Regions from separate parts of the Streptomyces sp. NPDC037389 genome, predicted to be linked through region 2. Evidence: riboswitches for the same ligand, from Rfam matches in the RefSeq annotation. Region 2 holds a riboswitch; each other region holds the start of a gene.

Region 1 (5,383 bases), on a different contig from region 2:
GAACCGGAGGCGTCCACGACGAACAGCACCAGATTCCCCTCGCGTCCCTCGCGCACGGCCTCGCGCAGGTCGTCGCGCCGGACGACCAGCCCGGGACCGCTACGGCCCCGCGCCCGCTGGTGCGGGGCGGCGGCCTGGACGGTCGCGGCGAGGTGCAGCTTCGACAGCGCGCCCCCGCGCGGCCGGCGCGCTCCCGTCGTCCGGCCGTGCGCCGTGAGCGCGCGCGAACGGCGCCCGTCGGCCCCCTCGCCGAGGCCGGGGACGGTGAATCGCCGGGTCCGGAACGGCTCCGCCGCCGCCACGGCGGGGGCTTCGGGAGCCTCCCCGCCGTCACCGGGCGATGACGCCTCCCGCGGGGCGGGCTCGCGCCCGGGCTCCGGCCGTTGCGGCGGTACGTCCGTGGTGGCGGCCGGTCCGTCGCCCGCGTCCTGCGGGGGCCGCCCACCGCCGTCCGGTCCGCCATCCGGCCCGTCGTCCGGGCCACCACCGGGGTCCTCCGGGCCTTCGGGCCCGTCACCATCCGGCTCGGGCTCCGGCTCCGGCTCCTCGTCCTCGAACCCGGCGAGGATCTCGTCCAGCCTGTCCTCGTCCAGACCGGGCGCGTCGAACGGGTTCCGGCGGCGTCGGTGCGGCAGCGCCAGCAGCGCCGCCTGCCGTACGTCCGCCGTCGTCACATCCGTACGCCCCGCCCAGGCGGCCAGCGCGGCGGAGGTGCGCGCTGTCACGATGTCCGCGCGCATGCCGTCCACCTCGAACCCGGCGCACACCGCCGCGATCCGGCGCAGCGCGCCGTCCCCGAGCCGTACGCCCGGCAGCAGCGCCCGCGCGGCGGCGATGCGCTCGCGCAGTGTGTCCTCCTCCGGCGCCCACTTGGCGGCGAAGGACGCCGGGTCCTCGTCGAAGGCGAGGCGCCGGCGCACGACCTCGACGCGCTCCTCGGTGTCGCGGGAGGCGGCGACCTCGACGGTCAGCCCGAAGCGGTCGAGGAGCTGCGGGCGCAGCTCGCCCTCCTCGGGGTTCATGGTGCCCACGAGGAGGAAGCGGGAGGCATGGCGCACGGAGACGCCCTCGCGCTCGACGGAGGAGACACCGGTCGCCGCCGCGTCCAGCAGGCTGTCCACGAGGTGATCGCCCAGCAGGTTGACCTCGTCGACGTAGAGCACGCCCCGGTGCGCGGCGGCCAGCAGGCCGGGTTCGAACGCCTTGACGCCCTCGCCCAGTGCCCGCTCGATGTCGAGCGAGCCGACGAGGCGGTCCTCGGAGGCGCCGACGGGCAGCTCGACCATCCGGGCGGGACGGACGGCGCTGTCACCGGCGCTGTCACCGGCGCCGGCGCCGGTGACAGCGTGCGGCCCGTCGGGGCAGTTCGGGTCCGGCGCCGCCGGGTCGCAGGAGAACCGGCAGTCCGCGACGGTCACGACCTCGGGCAGCAGTGCGGCCAGGGCCCGGACGGTGGTGGTCTTGGCGGTCCCCTTCTCGCCGCGCACGAGGACACCGCCGATCGATGGCGAGATCGCGTTGAGCAGGAGGCCCAGCCGCATGTCGTCCATGCCGACGATCGCGGTGAAGGGGTAGGTGGACGAGGACATCAGCGGTTACCTCCCTGGTGGGGACGGTTCGGGACGGTACGGGTGCTCACGGCGCCCCCGGCGGGATGAAGGGGGCGCCGGCCGGTACCCCGTCCTCGATCAGGCGCAGCAGCGCGTCCGTGTCCGCGTGCTCCTCGATCAGATCGCCGAGACGGTCGAGCTGTTCCTCCCGCAGCGCCCCGAAGGATGTGTCCGGCGCGGGGACGAACGCCCGTCCAGCCGCCGCCGCGACCCGACGCAGGAACGCCCGGCGGAAGCCGTCGCTCTCCAGCGAGCCGTGCCAGTGCGTGCCCCACACCGCGCCCACCCGGCAACCGTCGAGGAAGGGCTCGTCCCCACCTCTCACATCTGCCACGCCGTGGTGGATCTCGTACCCCTCGACGTGCTCGCCCAGGGCCTCGCCGACCGGCCGGGCCAGGGTCTTCTCGACCGCGAACCGCACACGCACCGGCAGCAGGCCCAGGCCCTCGACCGTGCCGGCCTTCGACTCGACCTCGTCGTCGATCCGCTCGCCCAGCAGCTGGAAGCCGCCGCAGATGCCCAGCACCGGGCGGCCCTCCGCCGCCCGCCGTACGAGCGCGTCGGCGAGCCCGCGTTCGCGCAGCCACGCGAGCGCCCGTACCGTGCCGCGCGTGCCCGGTACGACGACCAGGTCGGCGTCGGCGAGCTCCTCGGGGCGGTCCACGAACCGTACGACGACCCCCGGTTCGGCGGCCAGCGCGTCGACGTCCGTGAAGTTCGACATCAGCGGCACCGCGCACACGGCGACCCGCAGGACGTCCGCGCCGTGCGGCGGGGCGACCACGGACTCGCGGACCGCGCCGCGCAGGGACACGCGCAGGCCGTCCTCCTCGTCGATGCCCAGGCCGTGGGCGAACGGCAGCACGCCGAACGTCCGCCGGCCCGTCAGGTCGCGCAGCATTTCCAGCCCCGGCTCCAGCAGACTCACGTCGCCCCGGAACTTGTTGACCACGTAACCCGCTATCAGCTCCTGGTCCTCGGGGGAGAGCAGCGCTGTCGTACCGAAGAAGGAGGCGAAGACTCCGCCCCGGTCGATGTCGCCGACGACGACCACGGGCAGCCGCGCGGCCCGGGCGATGCCCATGTTGACGATGTCGGAGCGGCGCAGGTTGATCTCGGCGGGGCTGCCGGCCCCCTCGCAGATCACGGCGTCGTGGGTGCGCCGCAGCTCGGCCAGGCACTCCGTCACCGTGCCGAACAGCTGCTCCTGGCGGCCCTGGTGGTAGCCGCGGGCGCTGAGCTCGCCCACCGCCTTGCCCATGAGGACGACCTGGCTGCTGCGGTCGCTTCCCGGCTTGAGCAGCACCGGGTTCATGAGGGCGCTCGGCTCGACGCGGGCGGCGGCGGCCTGCATGGCCTGCGCGCGCCCTATCTCCGCGCCGTCGCGCGTCACGAAGGAGTTGAGGGACATGTTCTGCGCCTTGAACGGCGCGACCTTGACGCCCTCGCGGACCAGCCAGCGGCAGATGCCGGCCGTGACCACGCTCTTGCCCGCGTCCGAGGTGGTCCCGGCCACCAGCAGGCCCCCGCCCGGCGGGCCCGTACGCCCGCTCCTGTCGGCTGTCACCGAGACTGTCACCGATTCCTCCCCGCCTTCCTGAACAGGCTGCCCACCGTACGGGCCGTCACCGCCGTTCCCAGGGCCAGCAGCGACACCCGGCGCGAGAGCCGGACCGCGCGCTCGATGTCGGCCGACCGCACCGGGCGGTTCTCCCCGCCCAGCACGGGACGGTGCTCGACGCGCCCGGCGTAGGCGAGGGTGCCGCCCAGGCGGACGCCCAGGGCCCCGGCGAAGGCGGCCTCGACCGGCCCGGCGTTGGGGCTGGGATGGCGGGCGGCGTCGCGCCGGGCCACGCGCAGAGCGCCGCGCGGATCGGGCCCGGCGAGGACCGTGAGCGCGGCGGTCAGCCGGGCGCCCGGCCAGCCGACGACGTCGTCGAGCCGGGCCGACGCCCAGCCGAACCGCCGGAGCCTGGGCGACTTGTGACCCACCATGGCGTCCAGGGTGTTGACCGCACGGAAGCCCACGAGCCCGGGCACCCCGGCCAGCGCGCCCCAGACCAGGGCGCCCACGACCGCGTCGGAGGTGTTCTCGGCGACGGACTCCACCACGGCCCGGGCGATCTGCTGCGCGTCCAGCGCCTGCGGGTCGCGGCCGCACAGATGCGGCAGCCGCTCCCGGGCGACCTCCAGGTCCCCGGCGGCCAGCGCCCCACCGATGGCCCGGGCCTCCCGGCCCAGGGACGTGCCGCCCAGGACGGACCATGTGACGGCGGCGGTCAGCGCGATCTCGGCAGCGGGGTGACGTCGCGCGGCACGGGTCAGCAGCCCGGCCCCGGCGACCGCGCCACCGGCGCAGACCAGGGTGTGGAGGGTGCCGTAGCCCCGGTGGTCGCGCCACAGCCGCCGTTCGACGGCCTGCGCGGCCCGGCCGAAGGCGGCCACGGGATGCCCGCGGCGGGGGTCGCCGAGGAGCAGGTCGCAGGCGAAGCCCAGGGCGGTGCCGTACGCGAAGGGGCCGTACGCGAAGGAAAAACGGTCGCGGCCGGGCATGGCGAAGCGGTGTCCTCACTCAGGGTCCGCGCCCTGGCTCGACGTGACCGGCGACCAGAGTCTCCTGGCTCCCGGATCCGCGCCGCCCCCGGCCTTCCGGCTCGCGCCGTGGCCATCGGTTGGGGGGACACTCCCCGGTGACAGTGGCGGGACCGCGCCGGATTCGCACCGGCTTCCTCTGCTGTCGCCGTTTGGCTCGGGAAGTCCACCACGGGGCGGGAAGGGGCGTCAACTCGCCCTGACCTGCGCCCCGCCGCTGCGACGCCCCTGTCGTCAGGCAGGTCCCGGCCCGCCCCGGCAGCCCCGGCAGGTCTACTCCCGCGGCACGCCACTCCGCGAGGCAGTCCACGAGGACTTGATGGGTACGGGCGTCGAGGCCGGATCACGGTTCGTCGAGGATCAGCAGCCGGCGGCCGCCGAGCATGGCCTGGGCGAGGGCGACTTTCTGGGCGTTTCCTTTGGACAGCGTGCTGATGGGCGCGTCGATGTCGCCCTCGATGCCCAGCCGGTCCAGCAGTTCACCGCCGCGACGATCGGCGCCCGCGGTGCGGAGTCCTTGGACGCGCCCCATGTGCAGGAGGTACGAGCGCGCGCTGAGCCGCATGCCCGCCGGGAGCCGCTCGGGCACGTAGCCGATCCTGTCCGGGCGCCCGTGAACGGAGCCGGAGCCGGGTCTCCTCAGCCCGGCGGCCACCTTGAGCAGGGTGGACTTGCCCGGCCCGTTCCCGCCGACCACCGCGGTGACCGTCCCGGAGGCCAGGTCGAGGGTGATGCCATCCAGTACGCGCGGTCCTCGGCGTGTGTACCGGACGCCGACCGAATCCAATCGCACCGCTGAGAACCCCGTCCGTCCGTCGAACGCCGTCACAACCGTGCACGCAAGAGCTCACGCAAGAGGTACTGAACGCGCGATCGGCGGCTCGGGTTCCCCGCGTTGACGCACGCCGGCAACGACGGAGGGGCGGGACCGGAAAGCCCGGTCCCGCCCCTCCACGAACGTACGGTGTCGCGTCAGGCGACGATCAGATAGATCCCGTACCCCACCGCCGCCGCGCACAGCGCGAAGCACGCGTACGCGCCGGTGCGGGCCAGTGCGGTGCTGCCGCCCGCGTCGGCCGCGGACGTCGCGCCCGCGGCTTCCGGCTTGCGGGACGTGCCGACGATGCCGAGCGTGAAGACGCCCACGAGGCCGACGGTGACCACGAGGCTCACGCCGAAGA
Region 2 (5,383 bases):
AGCGCCGCTCGCACCCGGACCAGTACACGGGCAGAGTCCCGGCGCTGCCAGAGCGCGCGGCCTTGAGGGAGGCGGTCGCGTCGGCCCGTACATCCGCGAGGGACTTGACGCACCCCGGCCGGCCGGTGCAGGAGCCCGCGCCGTGCCAGGGAGAGGCGGCGGAGGTGACCAGGCCCGCCTCCGCGAGCGCTGCGAGGCGCGCCGCGGCCACCGGGGCGGTGAGCCCCGGGACGACGACGCCGCGCCAGGGGGTGACGCGGAGTTCGCCGTCGCCGTCCCGGCCGGCGGTACGGGCGAGGAGCCGCCACTGGGCGGAGGAGAACCGGCCCAGGGGCGCGGCCACCGACACGGCCCACCGCCCGTCGGGCCCTTGGAGCGCGCCGGGCGCGGGCGGGGAGCCGAGGGGGAGCGCGGCGCGCGGTACGGGCGCGGAGCCGATGCCGGCCGCCGCCAGCCGGGCCGCGAGCCGCTCCGGGCGCGGCCGCAGCCCGGGGGCCAGTTCGCGGACGCGCCAGGCCTTGCCGCCGCTCTGGCGCAGCACCGCGAGGAACTCACGGGCCGCCAGAACGGCCGCGCGCGGCGCGTCCCGGGCGGCGACGCGCAGGGCGTCGGGGCCGGGGCCGAAGCACAGGAGGGCCTGGCGGCCGGCATCGGCTGCGATCAATGTCACATCGGGCGCGAGGGCCGTGATGTCGCCCCGGCCGTCGTCGAGACCGAAGAGGAAACGGCCCGAGAGGTCCGTGAGGTCGTCCGACGCGCAGAGCAGCCGGTCGAGTTCCCGCACCCAGGGCCGGATGTCCGAGAAGCCCTTTCCGTCCAGGCCGGACAGGGGGGAAGCCGCGACATTCCGGATGCGGTCGTGCCGGTCCGACGGCAGCAGACCGGCCTCGCGCAGCCGCGCGCCCAGGGCGGCGCCGCAGCCGTCGGCGAGGCCGCGGAGCTGGACGTTGCCGCGGGAGGTGAGGTCGAGGCGGGCGTCGCCCAAGTCGTCGGCGGCGTCGGCGAGCGCGCTTGCCTGACGGACCGTCAGCAGCCCGCCCGGCAGCCGTACGCGGGCCAGTGCCCCGTCGTCCGCGGCGTGCAGCCGCAGGGCGCCGGGACAGGCGTCGCCGCGCTCGCGACCAGGGGGTTCGGGGGGAGTGGGCATGGCGGCGAGCATACCGACCGGGGGTCGAATCAGCCCGTCCGGCGTTTGAAGACGACGCGCGTCAGCGCGGACAAGGGGGCGGGACGGGGCGCGAGGGGGCGAAGCCCCGCTCGGAAACGGAGAAAGGGCGGGTCAGGGGCATCTTCCCCTCCTGGAGGCCCACCCCGCATGGCTACTATGGCAGCGCCAGCGACGGCGACAGGGGAGGAAGCCGGTGTGATCCCGGCACGGTCCCGCCACTGTGTGCCCGGCAGCGATGCCGGGTGAGTCAGGAACTCCTGCCGTCCTCCCACCGCCCGGGGCGCGGACCCCGAGGAAGGCATGCCGTGATCCTGCTCCTGTCGACGTCCGACACCGACCTGCTCAGCGCCCGTGCGGCCGGCGGTCCGGTCCCGTACCGACTCGCCAACCCCGCCCGGCTCGCGCTCGAGGAACTCCCCGCGCTCCTGGAGGGCGCCGACCTTGTCGTCGTGCGCCTCCTCGGCGGGCTGCGCGCCTGGCAGGAGGGGCTCGACCAGCTCCTGGCCGGCCCGCGCCCCGTCGTCGTCCTCACCGGCGAACAGGCCCCCGACGCCCAGCTGATGGAGGCGTCCACCGTCCCCATCGGCATCGCCGCCGAGGCCCACGCCTACCTCGCCCACGGCGGCCCCGCCAACCTCGAACAGCTGGCCCGCTTCCTCTCCGACACCGTGCTGCTCACCGGCCACGGCTTCGAGCCGCCCGCCGCCGCCCCCGCGTGGGGCGCGCTGGAGCGCACCCCCAAACCCGGCGCGTCCGGCCCGCTCATCGCCGTGCTCTACTACCGCGCCCACCACATGAGCGGCAACACCGCCTTCGTCGAGGCCCTCTGCGGCGCCGTCGAGGACGCGGGCGGCCGCGCCCTGCCGCTCTACGTCGCCTCGCTGCGCGCCCCCGAGCCCGAGCTGATCGACGCCCTGCGCGACGTCGACGCCATCGTCACCACCGTCCTCGCCGCCGGTGGCACCCGGCCCGCCGACGCCTCCGCCGGAGGCGACGACGAGTCCTGGGACGCCGGCGCGCTCGCCGCCCTCGACGTGCCGATCCTCCAGGCCCTCTGCCTGACCGGCACCCGGGAGGCCTGGGAGGAGAACGACGAGGGGCTCTCCCCGCTCGACTCCGCCACCCAGGTCGCCGTGCCCGAGTTCGACGGCCGCATCATCACCGTCCCCTTCTCCTTCAAGGAGATCGACGCGGACGGCCTGCCCGCCTACGTCCCCGACCTCGAGCGCGCCGCCCGCGTCGCGGGCATCGCCGTGCGCCACGCCCGCCTCCGCCACATCCCCGCCGCCGAGAAGCGGCTCGCGCTCGTCCTCTCCGCGTACCCCACCAAGCACTCCCGCATCGGCAACGCCGTCGGCCTCGACACCCCCGCCAGCGCCGTCGCCCTGCTGCGCCGGCTGCGCGAGGAGGGCTACGACTTCGGCACGGAAGAGGTCCCCGGCCTCGCGTCCGGTGACGGCGACGAGCTCATCTACGCCCTCATCGACGCGGGCGGCCACGACCAGGACTGGCTGACGGAGGAGCAGCTGGCCCGCAACCCCGTCCGCGTCCCGGCCGCCGACTACAGGCGCTGGTACGAGCAGCTCCCCGCCGAGCTGCGCGAGGCCGTCGAGGAGCACTGGGGACCGGCGCCCGGCGAGATGTTCGTCGACCGCAGCCGCACTGCCGAGGGCGACCCGGAAGGCGACATCGTCCTCGCCGCCCTGCGCCGCGGCAATCTGCTGATCCTCATCCAGCCGCCGCGCGGCTTCGGCGAGAACCCCATCGCCATCTACCACGACCCCGACCTGCCGCCCTCGCACCACTACCTCGCCGCCTACCGCTGGATCGCCGCATCCCAGGAGGACGGCGGCTTCGGCGCCGACGCGATGGTCCACCTGGGCAAGCACGGCAATCTGGAGTGGCTGCCCGGCAAGAACGCCGGCCTGTCCGCCGCCTGCGGCCCCGACGCGGCCCTCGGCGACCTGCCGCTGGTCTACCCGTTCCTCGTCAACGACCCCGGCGAGGGCACCCAGGCCAAGCGCCGCGCCCACGCCACGCTCGTCGATCACCTCGTGCCGCCCATGGCCCGCGCCGACTCCTACGGCGACATCGCGCGCCTGGAGCAACTCCTCGACGAATACGCCCAGATCTCCTCGATGGACCCGGCCAAGCTCCCCGCGATCCGCGCCCAGATCTGGACCCTCATCCAGGCCGCCCGGCTCGACCACGACCTGGGCATGGAGGAGCGCCCCGACGACGACGGCTTCGACGACTTCCTCCTCCACGTCGACGGCTGGCTCTGCGAGGTGAAGGACGCCCAGATCCGCGACGGCCTCCACGTCCTGGGCGCCGCCCCGGCCGGCGCCGACCGCGTCAACCTGGTCCTGTCGATCCTGCGCGCCCGCCAGATCTGGGGCGGCACGACGGCCCTGCCGGGCCTGCGCGAGGCCCTCGGCCTCGACGAGTCGGCGGCCACCCGCACCACTGCGGACGAGGCGGAGGCGGAGGCGCGGGCCCTGGTGGAGGCCATGGAGGCGGCGGGCTGGGACCCGGCCGCCATCCCGGCCGTTGTGCTCACGGTGCGGGGCACCGATCCCGTGAACGGCGACCCCGTCGCGGCCGTCCTCGACTTCGCCGCCCGCGAGGTCGTCCCCCGCCTGGCCGCGACGACGAACGAACTCGACCACGCCGTCCACGCGTTGAACGGCGGATTCGTCCCCGCCGGCCCGTCGGGGTCCCCCCTCCGCGGCCTCGTCAACGTCCTCCCGACGGGCCGCAACTTCTACTCCGTCGACCCCAAGGCCGTCCCCAGCCGGCTCGCCTGGGAGACCGGCCAGGCCCTCGCCGACTCCCTCCTGGAGCGCTACCGCACGGACAACGGCGACTGGCCCGAATCCGTGGGCCTGTCCCTGTGGGGCACGAGTGCGATGCGCACGGCGGGCGACGACGTGGCCGAGGCCCTGGCGCTGCTGGGCGTCCGCCCGGTCTGGGACGAGGCGTCGCGCCGCGTCACGGGCCTGGAGCCGATCCCCCCGGCCGAGCTGGGCCGCCCCCGCGTCGATGTCACCCTCCGCATCAGCGGCTTCTTCCGCGACGCGTTCCCGCACGTCATCGGCCTGCTGGACGACGCCGTGCGGCTCGTCGCCGCCCTCGACGAGCCGGACGACCGGAACTTCGTCCGCGCCCACGCCCAGGCCGACCTCGCCGCCCACGGCGACGAACGCCGCGCCACCACCCGGATCTTCGGCTCGCGCCCGGGTATGTACGGCGCCGGTCTGCTCCAGCTCATCGACAGCCGCGACTGGCGCACCGACGCCGACCTTGCCGAGGTCTACACGGTCTGGGGCGGCTACGCCTACGGCCGGGGCCTGGAGGGCCGCCCGGCCCGCGAGGACATGGAGACGGCCTACAAGCGCATCGCGGTCGCGGCCAAGAACACCGACACCCGCGAGCACGACATCGCCGACTCCGACGACTACTTCCAGTACCACGGCGGCATGGTCGCCACCGTCAAGGCCCTCAAGGGCACCGCACCCGCCGCGTACATCGGCGACTCCACCCGCCCCGAGACGGTCCGCACCCGCACCCTCGTCGAGGAGACGTCCCGCGTCTTCCGGGCCCGCGTGGTCAACCCCCGATGGATCGAGGCGATGCGCCGCCACGGCTACAAGGGCGCCTTCGAACTCGCCGCCACCGTCGACTACCTCTTCGGCTACGACGCCACCACCGGCGTCGTCCCCGACTGGATGTACGACAAGCTCGCCCGGACCTACGCCCTGGACCCGGAGAACCGCGCCTTCCTGGAGGAGGCCAACCCCTGGGCCCTGCACGGCATCGCCGAGCGCCTCCTGGAGGCCGAGAGCCGCGGCATGTGGGCCAAGCCGGACGCGGAGACGCTGGAAGCGCTGCGACAGCTGTTCCTGGAGACGGAGGGGAACCTGGAGGGCGGGGACGACTGAGTGGACCGGCTCGGGGCCGGAGCGCACCAGCGCTCCGGCCCCGAGCCGCGCCTTCAGCCGACCGGCGCGCCGAACCACTTCGGCAGGTGGGCGATCAGCTCCTGCTGGTCCTCACCGGCCCACGCCACGTGCCCGTCCGGCCGCAGCAGCACCGCGGGCACGTCCAGTTCCTCGCTGACGTCGACGACGTGGTCGACCCGGTCCGCCCAGCCCTCCACCGAGAGCCTGCCGGTCTGGTCGAGCAGCAGTCCGCGGCCGCCGCGCGTCAGCTCGT
Region 3 (5,383 bases), on a different contig from region 2:
CGGGATCGCATGTGTCCCTGATAATGAAAGGGGGAGCGCAGGCCGCAGGGTTTGGTCCAGCAGGCGTTCCACAGCGTTTCGATATCCCCCGGGCCACCCGTTCCTTCGGCATGGACGTCATCGGAGTGCGTCGGACGGCTCCCGCATCCGCGCGAAAAAGGGGGAGCCGACACCGGTCCGTCGCCGGTCGACCGGCGGAAGACGGGCAGCAAACATCACCTGATCTGCGACGGACGCGGCACCCCGTTCCAGGTCGGATCCTGCCGGTCATCTCCCGCAAGGGCGCCCCGAAAATCCAGGAACCGGGCAAACTCCGCTACGTCGTCGAGCAGACCTTCGCCCTGCGCCACCAGTTCAAACGACTCGCCGTCCACCGGGAACGCCGCACCGGACTCCACGACACCTTCGTCTCATTGGCCTGCGCCCTTATTTGCCGGAGACGCCTCAAGAAACACCGATCATGATCGTGTTACGAGCTCCGAAGACGCTCTCCTTGAATATCCGCATACCCGTCGCGCAGTGCCATCAGCACCGGGTGCTCATGCGGGAACCGCACGTCGTCGAGCGCGCTGACAGTACGGACACCGATGGACACGTTCGTGGCGAACGCCGCGGCCATGCCGGGAACGTCGGCGAGCCGTACCGGGGCGGTGATCTGCTTCGGGGTGTCGAGGCTCTGGAGCAGCAGCATCGTCGTGCCGGGGAGGGCTGGGGCGGTCGGCCAGATGACCGTGCCCTGCTGGTCGACGAAGCCGAGGTTCCAGGTGGCACCCTCGGATACGCGGCCGTCCGGTTCGACGAATACGGCGTCGTCGAAACCGGCGAGCTGGGCGTCGCGGCGGAGCTTGAGCTGTGGGTGGAGCCCGATGTGTTTCACCTCCGCGTTGTCGCGGGTGAAGGTGAAGGTCTTCGCTGTCAGTGGTGGTGGCGTCAGGGCGCCGGCCGGCCGTACGTTCACCAGGATGTGGGGGTTCTTGGCGGCGCTGGGGCGTGACAGGTCGAGGGTGGGGTCGAAGACGGTGACGCGGAGGCCGGCCACCCCGGTGACGCCGTCCGCGGCCTGGCGGATGTAGTTCAGGGTCCGTTGCCGGTCCAGGTCGACGCCGAAGACTATGCGGCAGTCCCGCACCAGGCGGTCCAGGTGGAGCGACAGCCCCCGTACCGTGCCGTCCTCCATCCGCATGGTCGTGAAGTGCCCGTAATTCGTGAGGGCGAGAGCCTGGACATCGTCGAGGGTGGCGGGATTTCCGTTGAGTTCGGCCATGTGGTCAGTCTCGCAGCCGTCCGGGCCGAGGGGTGCACCGATGGTGGTCGGGGCACCCCTTGGCGCGCCCTTACGAGGACGAGCCCGGGAGCTCCTCCCTCACCGTGCGGGCCGCCGTCACCAGATGCTCCAGGGAGGCACGGACCTCGGGCCAGCCTCGGGTCTTCAGGCCGCAGTCGGGGTTGACCCACAGCCGTTCGGCGGGGATGGCGGCAAGTCCCCGGCGCAGCAGGGCGGCCGCCTCGTCGGCGGCGGGGACGCGGGGCGAGTGGATGTCGTAGACGCCGGGGCCAACTTCGCGGGGATAGCCGGCGGCGGCGAGTTCGCCCGCGACCTGCATATGGGAGCGTGCCGCCTCCAGGCTGATGACGTCGGCGTCGAGGTCGTCGATGGCCTGGAGGATGTCGCCGAACTCGGCGTAGCACATGTGGGTGTGGATCTGGGTGTCCGGGCGGACGCCGCCGGTGGTCAGGCGGAAGGCCTCGGTGGCCCAGGACAAATAGGCGGGGCGGTCGGCGGTGCGCAGGGGCAGGGTTTCGCGGAGGGCGGGTTCGTCGACCTGGATCACGGCGGTGCCCGCCGCCTCCAGGTCGGCGACCTCGTCGCGCAGTGCGAGCGCGACCTGGCGGGCGGTCTCGGCGCGGGGCTGGTCGTCGCGGACGAAGGACCAGGCGAGCATGGTGACGGGGCCGGTGAGCATGCCCTTGACGGGCCGATTGGTGAGGGACTGGGCGTAAGACGTCCAGCGCACGGTCATCGGCTCGGGGCGGGAGACGTCGCCGGCCAGGACCGGTGGGCGGACGTAGCGGGTGCCGTAGGACTGGACCCAGCCGTGCCGGGTGGCGAGGTAGCCGGTGAGGCGTTCGGCGAAGTACTGGACCATGTCGTTGCGTTCGGCCTCGCCGTGGACCAGGACGTCCAGGCCGGTCTTCTCCTGGAAGGCGACGACCTCGCGGATCTCGGCCTCGATGCGCCGCTCGTAGGCGTCGGTGCCGATGCGTCCGGCGCGCAGGTCGGCGCGGGCGGTGCGTAGTTCGCCGGTCTGGGGGAAGGAGCCGATGGTGGTCGTGGGCAGCGGGGGCAGGCCCAGGCGGGCGCGCTGGGCGGTGGTCCGCTCGGCGTAGGGCAGCGAGCGGCGGGCGTCGTCGCCGGTGACGGCGGTGGTGCGGGCGCGGACGGCCGGGTCGTGGGTGAGGGCGGAGCCGGCGCGGGAGGCCAGGTCGGCGCGGTTGGCGGCGAGTTCGGCGGCGATGGCAGCGGTGCCGTGGCCGAGGCCGCGGGCGAGGGTGACGATCTCGGTGGTCTTCTGGCGGGCGAAGGCGAGCCAGCGGGCGATCCGCGGGTCGATGTCGCGTTCGGCGGTGGCGTCGAGGGGGACGTGGAGGAGGGAGCTGGAGGCGGCGACGTCCACGCGGCCGGCGAGGCCGAGGAGGGTGGCGAGGGTGGCCAGCGACGCCGTCAGGTCGTTGATCCAGACGTTGCGGCCGTCGACGACGCCCGCGACGAGTCGTTTGCCGGGCAGTCCGCCGGCGGCCGCGAGGTCGTCGAGGTTGGCGGCGGCGGGGCCGGTGAAGTCGAGGGCGAGGCCGTCGACGGGGGCCTTGGCCAGCATGGGCAGGGCCTCGCCCAGGCGGTCGAAGTAGGAGGCGACGAGGAGTTTCGGCCGGTCCGCCAGGGCCCCGAGGTCGCGGTAGGCGCGGGCTGCCGCGTTCAGTTCGGCCGGGGTGCGGTCCTGGACGAGGGCGGGCTCGTCCAGTTGGACCCACTCGGCCCCGGCGGCGCGCAGCGCGGTGAGCACCTCGGCGTAGACGGGCAGCAGCCGGTCCAGGAGGGTGAGCGGGTCGAAGCCGGCCGGGGCGCCGGGGGCGGGTTTGGCGAGCAGGAGGTAGGTGACCGGTCCGACGAGGACGGGGCGGGCGGCGAGGCCGAGGGCCAGGGCCTCCTGGAGTTCGCCGAGTTGTTTGGCGGGGTCGGCGGTGAAGACGGTGTCGGGACCGAGCTCCGGGACGAGGTAGTGGTAGTTGGTGTCGAACCACTTGGTCATCTCCAGGGGCGCCACGTCCTGGGTTCCGCGTGCCATGGCGAAGTAGCCGTCCAGGGGGTCGGCGGCGAAGGCCGGGCGGTGGCGGGCGGGGATCGCGCCGAGCATGACGCTGGTGTCGAGGACGTGGTCGTAGTACGAGAAGTCACCGGTGGGGACCTCGTGGAGGCCGGCGGCGTCGAGATCGCGCCATGTGGCGGCGCGCAGTCCGGCGGCGGTCCGGCGCAGGGCGTCGGCGGAGACGGCGCCCTTCCAGTAGCCTTCGACGGCCTTCTTCAGTTCCCGGTCCCGTCCCTGACGGGGGTAGCCGTACACGGTGGCCCGGGCTGCCGCGGCTGCGGACTTGCTGGTCACGGAACTCTCCTTCGCGAGCTCGTCTTCCGGGATCCCGGAGAGGCCGCGAGGGGTCGTGTCGGTGCGGGCGAGCCGCCGAGTGCTCGTCCGTGCGCGCCGACCCGCCCTCGGGGTCACCGGGATCTCCGCGCGCGATTCGTTCGCGCGCGGGCAGCGGGCAGGTCTTCGGACTCGCGGGCACGTCCACCCGAGGGCGGACACCTAATGGCCGTCGCTTCCCGGGCCCGCCGGGCCCAGTGCGTATGACGGCGGTCGTTCCCGCACACCGCTGCGGGGCAGTCCCGGATTCCCACCGGGTTCCCTCTTGCGACGCGTCTGCCTGGCGGGCAGGGCGAACCGGCTGCGTGGTCAGCGTAGGCACAGAAGTCACCCGCCGAACAGCCCTGTTCATATACCGGTCACACAGGGACGGCATACGGACGATATCCGGGCGCCGCGACGGTGTGGAGGGTGTGAAGGAGGCTCGCCCGCGGCGCACACCCAGGCCGTGCACGCCGGTTCATACGCCGGTGCGCATCCCCCCACCCCATGGCGCGACGTTGGCCTGAACGGTACGGTCGCGTGGACATGACGACGGGGTGACGGAAGCCGGTGGGAATCCGGCACGGTCGCGCCACTGTGAATCCGGCCGAACGCTCGCGGCAGCGCGGCGACGCCCGGGGAGTCAGACCCGCCTCCCGTCGTCCAAGAACCCCTAGTTCTGGGACGCGTGTTTCCCCAGGAGGTTTGATCATGGCCTATTCCGCCGTTCCCACGTCCGGCGCTCCCGTCTCCGGCTCCTCCGCCCGGCCGGAGGTCGCGCCGATATCCCTGAAGGCGATCGCCCCGTGGGCGGTCTTCTTCGGGCTTCTCATGCTGATCCTGCTGTACTTCGTCGGCGCCGAACAGGGCGCCACCTCGCTGCTTTCCGGCGAGGGCGTCCACGAGTGGGTCCACGACGGACGCCACCTGCTCGGCTTCCCGTGCCACTGACCGCCGGGGAGTCCGTCTCGTGAACACCGACCGTCCCGTGAACACCGTCTCCGTACGGTCGCTCCTGGTGCGCGGCATGCTCGCCGGGCTGGCGGCGGGGTGCCTCGCGCTGCTCGTGGCCTATCTGCTCGGTGAGCCGTCCGTGGACAAGGCCATCGGTTTCGAGGAGGCCCACAGCCACGGCGACCACGGTGTGGAGCTGGTCAGCCGCACCCTCCAGTCCACGGCCGGGCTGGCGACCGGCGTCCTGGTCTACGGCGTCGCGCTCGGCGGCATCGCGGCGCTGGCCTTCTGCGTGGCCCTGGGCCGGATCGGCCGGACCGGCCCGCGCGCCACGGCGGCCCTGCTCTCGCTGGGCGGGCTGCTGGTGGTCTATGTGGTGCCGTTCCTCAAGTACCCGGCCAATCCGCCGTCCGTCGGCGACCCCGACACCATCGGCAAGCGCACCGCGCTGTACTTCCTGATGATCGCGCTCAGCGTCCTGCTGGGCGTCGCCGCGATCTTCCTGGGCCGCGCGCTGGCCCCCCGGCTGGGCACCTGGTGGGCCGGCGTCGTCGCGGTGGCGGCGTTCGTGCTGATGGCAGGGGTGGCGTATGCCGTCCTGCCCGTGGTCGACGAGGTGCCCGCAGACTTCCCGGCCACCGTGCTGTGGCGGTTCCGCCTCGCGGCCCTGGCCATCCAGTGCGTCCTGTGGGCGGGCTTCGGGCTGCTCTTCGGGCACCTGGCCGAACGGCTGCTCGTCCACCGGGCCG
Region 4 (5,383 bases), on a different contig from region 2:
TCGCGGCGCGGGCGAGGGATATCCCCGCCCGCCCACGCGAAGAAGTCCGCTTGCCTTGCTTGCGTCGTGGCAGCGCCCGTCACGGCGCCCGATCGGCGCCCGGCCGTCTCAGAGGGGCCCGAACGTACAGCTGTCCCCACCGGGTCGGTGCGCACGGACCGCACCCGTGTGGACCTCGTAGTACCAGGCGTGGAGGGAGAGCAGCCCTTCCTCGACGCGTTCGCGGACGCACGGGTAGGTGCGCAGCCGGTCGAGCTGGGCCACGGCGTGCCGCTGGACCGCGTCGGCGAGATCGGCACCGAAGGACGAACCGGCCGCCTGTGTCGCGAGCCAGTCGCGGACGGCGGGGGCGGCGGAGAGGTCGTCGCCCTGGACGAGGGCGCCGATCGCGCCGCAGTGGGAGTGGCCGCAGACGACGATGTCGCGGACGCCGAGCACGCGTACCGCGTACTCGATGGTGGCGGTCTCGCCCATGGGGCGGCCGCCGCCGTACTCAGGAACGATGTTGCCGGCGGTGCGGAGTTCGAAGAGCTCCCCGGGCCGGGCGCCGGTGATGAGCGAGGGGACGACGCGCGAGTCGGAGCAGGTGATGAACAGCGCCTCCGGCGACTGGCCGGCTTGGAGGGCACGGAAGCTCTCGGCGCGTTCGGAGTCCGCGACGTGGGCCGCGAAGGAACGGGCGTGGGCTATGAGCGACTTCATGATGGGCCTGCCTCCTGCGCCCGTGACGCGTGTGGGGACGCGCCGGGCACGGTGTGGTCGGGTCGGATCAAGAGCGGGGGACACCGGGGGACCCGGCGTCCGGATGCGGCGCGCCGGGGCCACTGCTTCGGGGCACACCGGCTGCCGAGGCCCGATTCTGCCCGGCCGCCGCGACAAACACTTTACCTGCGCATTACCCGTCGATGACAGATCGAAGTTTCGTCAAATACTGGACAACCCTGGCCCGCGCAAGGCGACTTGACGCCACATGTACACGGCCCGCCACCAACCACCATCCGGACGATGGGATTCCGCCCACACCCCTGCTGGTGTTGCCATTCCGATATCCGGAAAGGGGGTGACGCCCGGAGGCACCCTCACCTAGATTTCCAGCGCATTACGGCAAGTGATCGCACAGGGGACGGAGTCACCGCATGTCGGAACCACCCGAGCATCCACCCGGCCGCGCGGCCGCACAAGCCGCCGCGGACGGCCATAAACCACTCTTGACCGTACGCAACCCGGTCTTGACCGTCCCGCTGATCGTCGCGGGAGTATGCCTCGCCATCCCCTTCGTGGCGATGCTCTGGGTGGACTCCTACGCCAGACTCACCCCGGCCCTCATCGGCATCCCCTTCTTCTACTGGTACCAGATGCTGTGGGTGCTGCTGTCCACCCTCCTCACTGTCATCGCCTACGTCATCGTGCGTCGGCGTGAGGAGACGGCTCGGCGCGAGCCCTCACGCGGCGCGGAAGGGAGCGTGCGATGAAGGACGGCGTGAACGGCGTGGCACTCGCCGTATTCCTCTTCTTCTTCGTCGTCGTCACCGTCATGGGCTTCCTCGCCGCCCGGTGGCGAAGGGCCGAGAACTCCGACAACCTCGACGAATGGGGCCTGGGCGGCCGCTCCTTCGGCACCTGGGTCACCTGGTTCCTGCTGGGCGGCGACCTCTACACCGCCTATACGTTCGTGGCGGTGCCGGCGGCGATCTACGCGGCGGGCGCGGCCGGCTTCTTCGCCGTGCCGTACACGATCATCACCTACCCGCTGGTCTTCACCTTCCTGCCCCGCCTGTGGTCGGTGGCGCACAAGCACGGCTATGTGACGTCGTCGGACTTCGTCCGGGGCCGGTTCGGCTCCCGGGGCCTCTCCCTCGCCCTCGCGGTGACCGGGATCCTGGCCACGATGCCGTACATCGCGCTGCAACTGGTCGGCATCCAGGCGGTGCTCGACGTCATGGGCGTCGGCGGCGGCGAGAACGCCAACTGGTTCGTCAAGGACCTGCCGCTCCTCATCGCCTTCGGCGTGCTCGCGGCCTACACCTACTCCGCCGGGCTGCGCGCGCCCGCGCTGATCGCCTTCGTCAAGGACGCGCTGATCTACATCGTGATCATCGTGGCGATCATCTACATACCGATCAAACTGGGCGGCTTCGAGCACATCTTCAGCAAGGCCGGCGAGGCGTTCGCGACCGAGAATCCCGCTACCGGAAAACCCCGGGGGTCACTGATCCCGGGAGCGGAGACGCAGTGGGCGTACGCGACGCTGGCGCTCGGTTCGGCGATGGCGCTCTTCCTCTATCCGCACTCGGTGACGGCGGTCCTCTCCAGCAGGAGCCGCAACGTCATCCGCAGGAACACCACCATCCTTCCCCTCTACTCCCTGATGCTGGGCCTGCTGGCGATGCTCGGCTTCATGGCCATAGCCGCCGGGGTGAAGGTGAAGAACGGCCAGCTGGCGATCCCCCAGCTCTTCGAGGACATGTTCCCGGACTGGTTCACCGGGGTGGCCTTCGCCGCGATCGGCATCGGCGCGCTCGTACCGGCGGCCATCATGTCGATCGCCGCCGCAAATCTCTTCACCCGCAACATCTACAAGGACTTCCTCAAACCGGACGCCTCGCCCGAACACGAGGCGAAGGTGTCCAAGCTCGCGTCCTTGCTGGTCAAGGTCGGCGCGCTCGTTTTCGTCCTCACCATGGACAAAACGGTCGCCATCAATTTCCAGCTGCTGGGTGGCATCTGGATCCTCCAGACCGTGCCCGCGCTCGTCGGCGGGCTCTTCACCCGCTGGCCCCACCGCTGGGCGCTGCTCGCGGGCTGGGCGGCCGGCATGGCGTACGGGACGTGGCGGGCGTACGCCACACCGAGCGCCACCCAGGATCACTTCGGGAACACCAACCTCATCCCCTTTATTGGAGAAAAGGGATATATCGGGCTTACCGCCTTTATCCTTAACGTGATCGTCGTCATCGTCGCGACGGTCGTCCTCAAGGCACTGAAGGTGCCCGACGGCGAGGACCGGACCCGGCCCTCGGACTACACGGCCGACGCCGGTGACCCGGGGGTCCGCGCGGACCTCCCGCCGGCCACCGCAGGAGCCCCCGGCGGGCACTGACTCGCCGCCCCCGGGACCACCGCCCGGAGGCCCTCCGGAGGGCCGCCACATCCCCGTCCAGGGGGCGTGGCGGCCCTCTTCTCTTGCCGTGCCAGGGACGCCCGTTAGCACATTCCGCGACCGTCTCATGACGCGACGACACAACATGTGGGGGCGCGTGCGAGACCCGGCACTAGATGTATGCTCGTCTCCGCTGTCGTCGCAGGGGAATCCGGTGGAAATCCGGAACTGTCCCGCAACGGTGTATGTGTGCGCATATACCCAGCGCACCTGAAGTCCGACGACCTGCCGACAGCGCGCCCACCACCGAGCCTGCCCCGGCTCGGTCATGGGCGTTGAATTCGTCCGGGCCTCGCGGGTTGGGCCGATGGACGCCTACGAGGCATGCCCTGGTGCAAGTGGCATGCGCGTGCGCGCCCCATCGCTCTCCCGCCCGGCCCACCCAGCCGAGCGAGGGAGAGCCTCAGTGACCATCGCGCCCGCAGATCCGGTTTCAGCTCCGGTCTCAGCGAATGCGGAAGCGACCGGCGGCCCCGGGACCGCGCTCCTGCGCACCCTGACCGACCTCACCGCCAACCTTCCGGCCACCGACCCGGGCAAGGTCGCCGCCGCCGCGCTGCGCGGCCGCAGCGCCGCCGCGGACGACGCCGAGCTGCGCTCCCTCGCCACCGAGGCCGCCGCCGGCCTGATCTCGGAGGAGCCGGAGTACTCCAAGCTCGCCGCGCGCCTGCTCACCCTGGCCATCGCCGACGAGGCGGCCGGCCAGGGCGCCACCTCCTTCTCCGCCTCGGTCGAGGTCGGGCACCGCGAGGGGCTCATCGCCGACGACACGGCCGCCTTCGTGCGCACCCACGCCGCACGCCTGGACGCCCTCGTCGAGGCCGCCCTGACCGACGGCGCGGACGACCGCTTCGGCTACTTCGGCCTGCGCACCCTGCACAGCCGCTACCTGCTGCGCCACCCGATCCACCGCGACGTGATCGAGACCCCGCAGCACTTCCTGCTGCGCGTGGCCTGCGGTCTCGCCGAGGACCACTCGGAGCGGGCCCTGGACGACGTCGCGGAGCTGTACCGGCTGACGAGCACCCTCTCGTACCTGCCGTCCTCCCCGACGCTGTTCAACTCCGGCACCCGCCACCCGCAGATGTCGTCCTGCTACCTGCTGGACTCCCCGCTGGACGAGCTGGACTCCATCTACGACCGCTACCACCAGGTGGCGCGTCTGTCGAAGCACGCGGGCGGCATCGGCCTGTCGTACTCGCGCATCCGCTCGCGCGGCTCGCTGATCCGGGGCACCAACGGTCACTCCAACGGCATCGTGCCGTTCCTGCGCACCCTCGACGCCTCCGTCGCCGCCGTCAACCAGGGCGGCCGCCGCAAGGGCGCGGCCTGTGTCTACCTGGAGACCTGGCACGCCGACATCGAGGAGTTCCTGGAGCTCCGCGACAACACCGGTGAGGAGGCCCGCCGCACCCACAACCTCAACATCGCGCACTGGATCCCGGACGAGTTCATGCGCCGCGTCGAGACGGACGCGGACTGGTCGCTCTTCTCCCCCGCCGACACCCCGGACCTGGTCGACCTCTACGGCGACGAGTTCGACGCCGCGTACCGCAAGTACGAGGCCGAGGGCAAGGCCGTCAAGACCATCCCGGCGCGCGTGCTCTACGCCCGGATGATGCGCACCCTCGCGCAGACCGGCAACGGCTGGATGACCTTCAAGGACGCCGCCAACCGCACGGCCAACCAGACGGCCGAGAAGGGCGCGGTCGTCCACTCCTCGAACCTCTGCACCGAGATCCTCGAGGTCACGAACGACGGCGAGACCGCGGTCTGCAACCTGGGCTCGGTCAACCTCGCGCAGCACCTCGGTGCCGACGGCGAGATGGACTGGGAGAAGCTCGACCGTACGGTCCGCACGGCCGTCACCTTCCTCGACCGCGTCGTGGACATCAACTTCTACCCGACCGAGCAGGCCGGCAGCTCCAACAGCCGCTGGCGCCCGGTGGGCCTGGGCCTGATGGGTCTCCAGGACGTCTTCTTCCGGCTGCGTCTGGCCTTCGACTCGGCCGAGGCGAAGGAGCTGTCCACCAAGATCTCCGAGCGGATCATGCTGGCGGCGTACGAGGCCTCCGCGGACCTCGCCGAGCGCCACGGCCCCCACCCGGCCTGGGCCGCGACCCGCACCGCCCGCGGTGTGCTCCACCCGGACCACTACCCCAACGCCGTCGCCGCGTGGGAGGACCGCTGGGAGGCGCTGCGCGCCCGCATCGGCCAGGTCGG

What was found. Region 2 has a riboswitch for cobalamin ahead of cobN (cobaltochelatase subunit CobN). Riboswitches for the same ligand answer to the same signal wherever they lie in the genome.
Region 1: it holds a riboswitch for cobalamin, as region 2 does, so the genes downstream of both, AB0E98_RS03255 (cobalamin biosynthesis protein) here and cobN (cobaltochelatase subunit CobN) in region 2, are expected to answer to the same signal.
Region 3: it holds a riboswitch for cobalamin, as region 2 does, so the genes downstream of both, metE (5-methyltetrahydropteroyltriglutamate--homocysteine S-methyltransferase) here and cobN (cobaltochelatase subunit CobN) in region 2, are expected to answer to the same signal.
Region 4: it holds a riboswitch for cobalamin, as region 2 does, so the genes downstream of both, AB0E98_RS20840 (ribonucleoside-diphosphate reductase subunit alpha) here and cobN (cobaltochelatase subunit CobN) in region 2, are expected to answer to the same signal.

Annotation. Positions count from the first base shown of each region.
Region 1 is NZ_JBEZUS010000001.1:698,849-704,231, forward strand. It holds gene AB0E98_RS03245 (putative cobaltochelatase) at 1-1,589, opposite strand, end outside; gene AB0E98_RS03250 (cobyric acid synthase) at 1,636-3,189, opposite strand; gene AB0E98_RS03255 (cobalamin biosynthesis protein) at 3,186-4,163, opposite strand; cobalamin riboswitch at 4,221-4,343, opposite strand; gene AB0E98_RS03260 (ATP-binding cassette domain-containing protein) at 4,546-4,995, opposite strand; gene AB0E98_RS03265 (hypothetical protein) at 5,175-5,383, opposite strand, start outside.
Region 2 is NZ_JBEZUS010000008.1:58,130-63,512, forward strand. It holds gene cobG (precorrin-3B synthase) at 1-1,159, opposite strand, end outside; cobalamin riboswitch at 1,312-1,445, shown strand; gene cobN (cobaltochelatase subunit CobN) at 1,474-5,109, shown strand; gene rox (rifampin monooxygenase) at 5,163-5,383, opposite strand, start outside.
Region 3 is NZ_JBEZUS010000003.1:566,934-572,316, forward strand. It holds partial or broken gene AB0E98_RS09320 (IS5/IS1182 family transposase) at 160-246, shown strand; gene AB0E98_RS09325 (hypothetical protein) at 216-398, opposite strand; gene AB0E98_RS09330 (aminotransferase class IV family protein) at 470-1,264, opposite strand; gene metE (5-methyltetrahydropteroyltriglutamate--homocysteine S-methyltransferase) at 1,335-3,659, opposite strand; cobalamin riboswitch at 3,816-3,979, opposite strand; cobalamin riboswitch at 4,243-4,329, shown strand; gene AB0E98_RS09340 (CbtB-domain containing protein) at 4,392-4,631, shown strand; gene AB0E98_RS09345 (CbtA family protein) at 4,669-5,383, shown strand, end outside.
Region 4 is NZ_JBEZUS010000009.1:50,287-55,669, forward strand. It holds gene AB0E98_RS20825 (carbonic anhydrase) at 109-702, opposite strand; gene AB0E98_RS20830 (DUF3311 domain-containing protein) at 1,209-1,472, shown strand; gene mctP (monocarboxylate uptake permease MctP) at 1,469-3,100, shown strand; cobalamin riboswitch at 3,264-3,408, shown strand; gene AB0E98_RS20840 (ribonucleoside-diphosphate reductase subunit alpha) at 3,567-5,383, shown strand, end outside.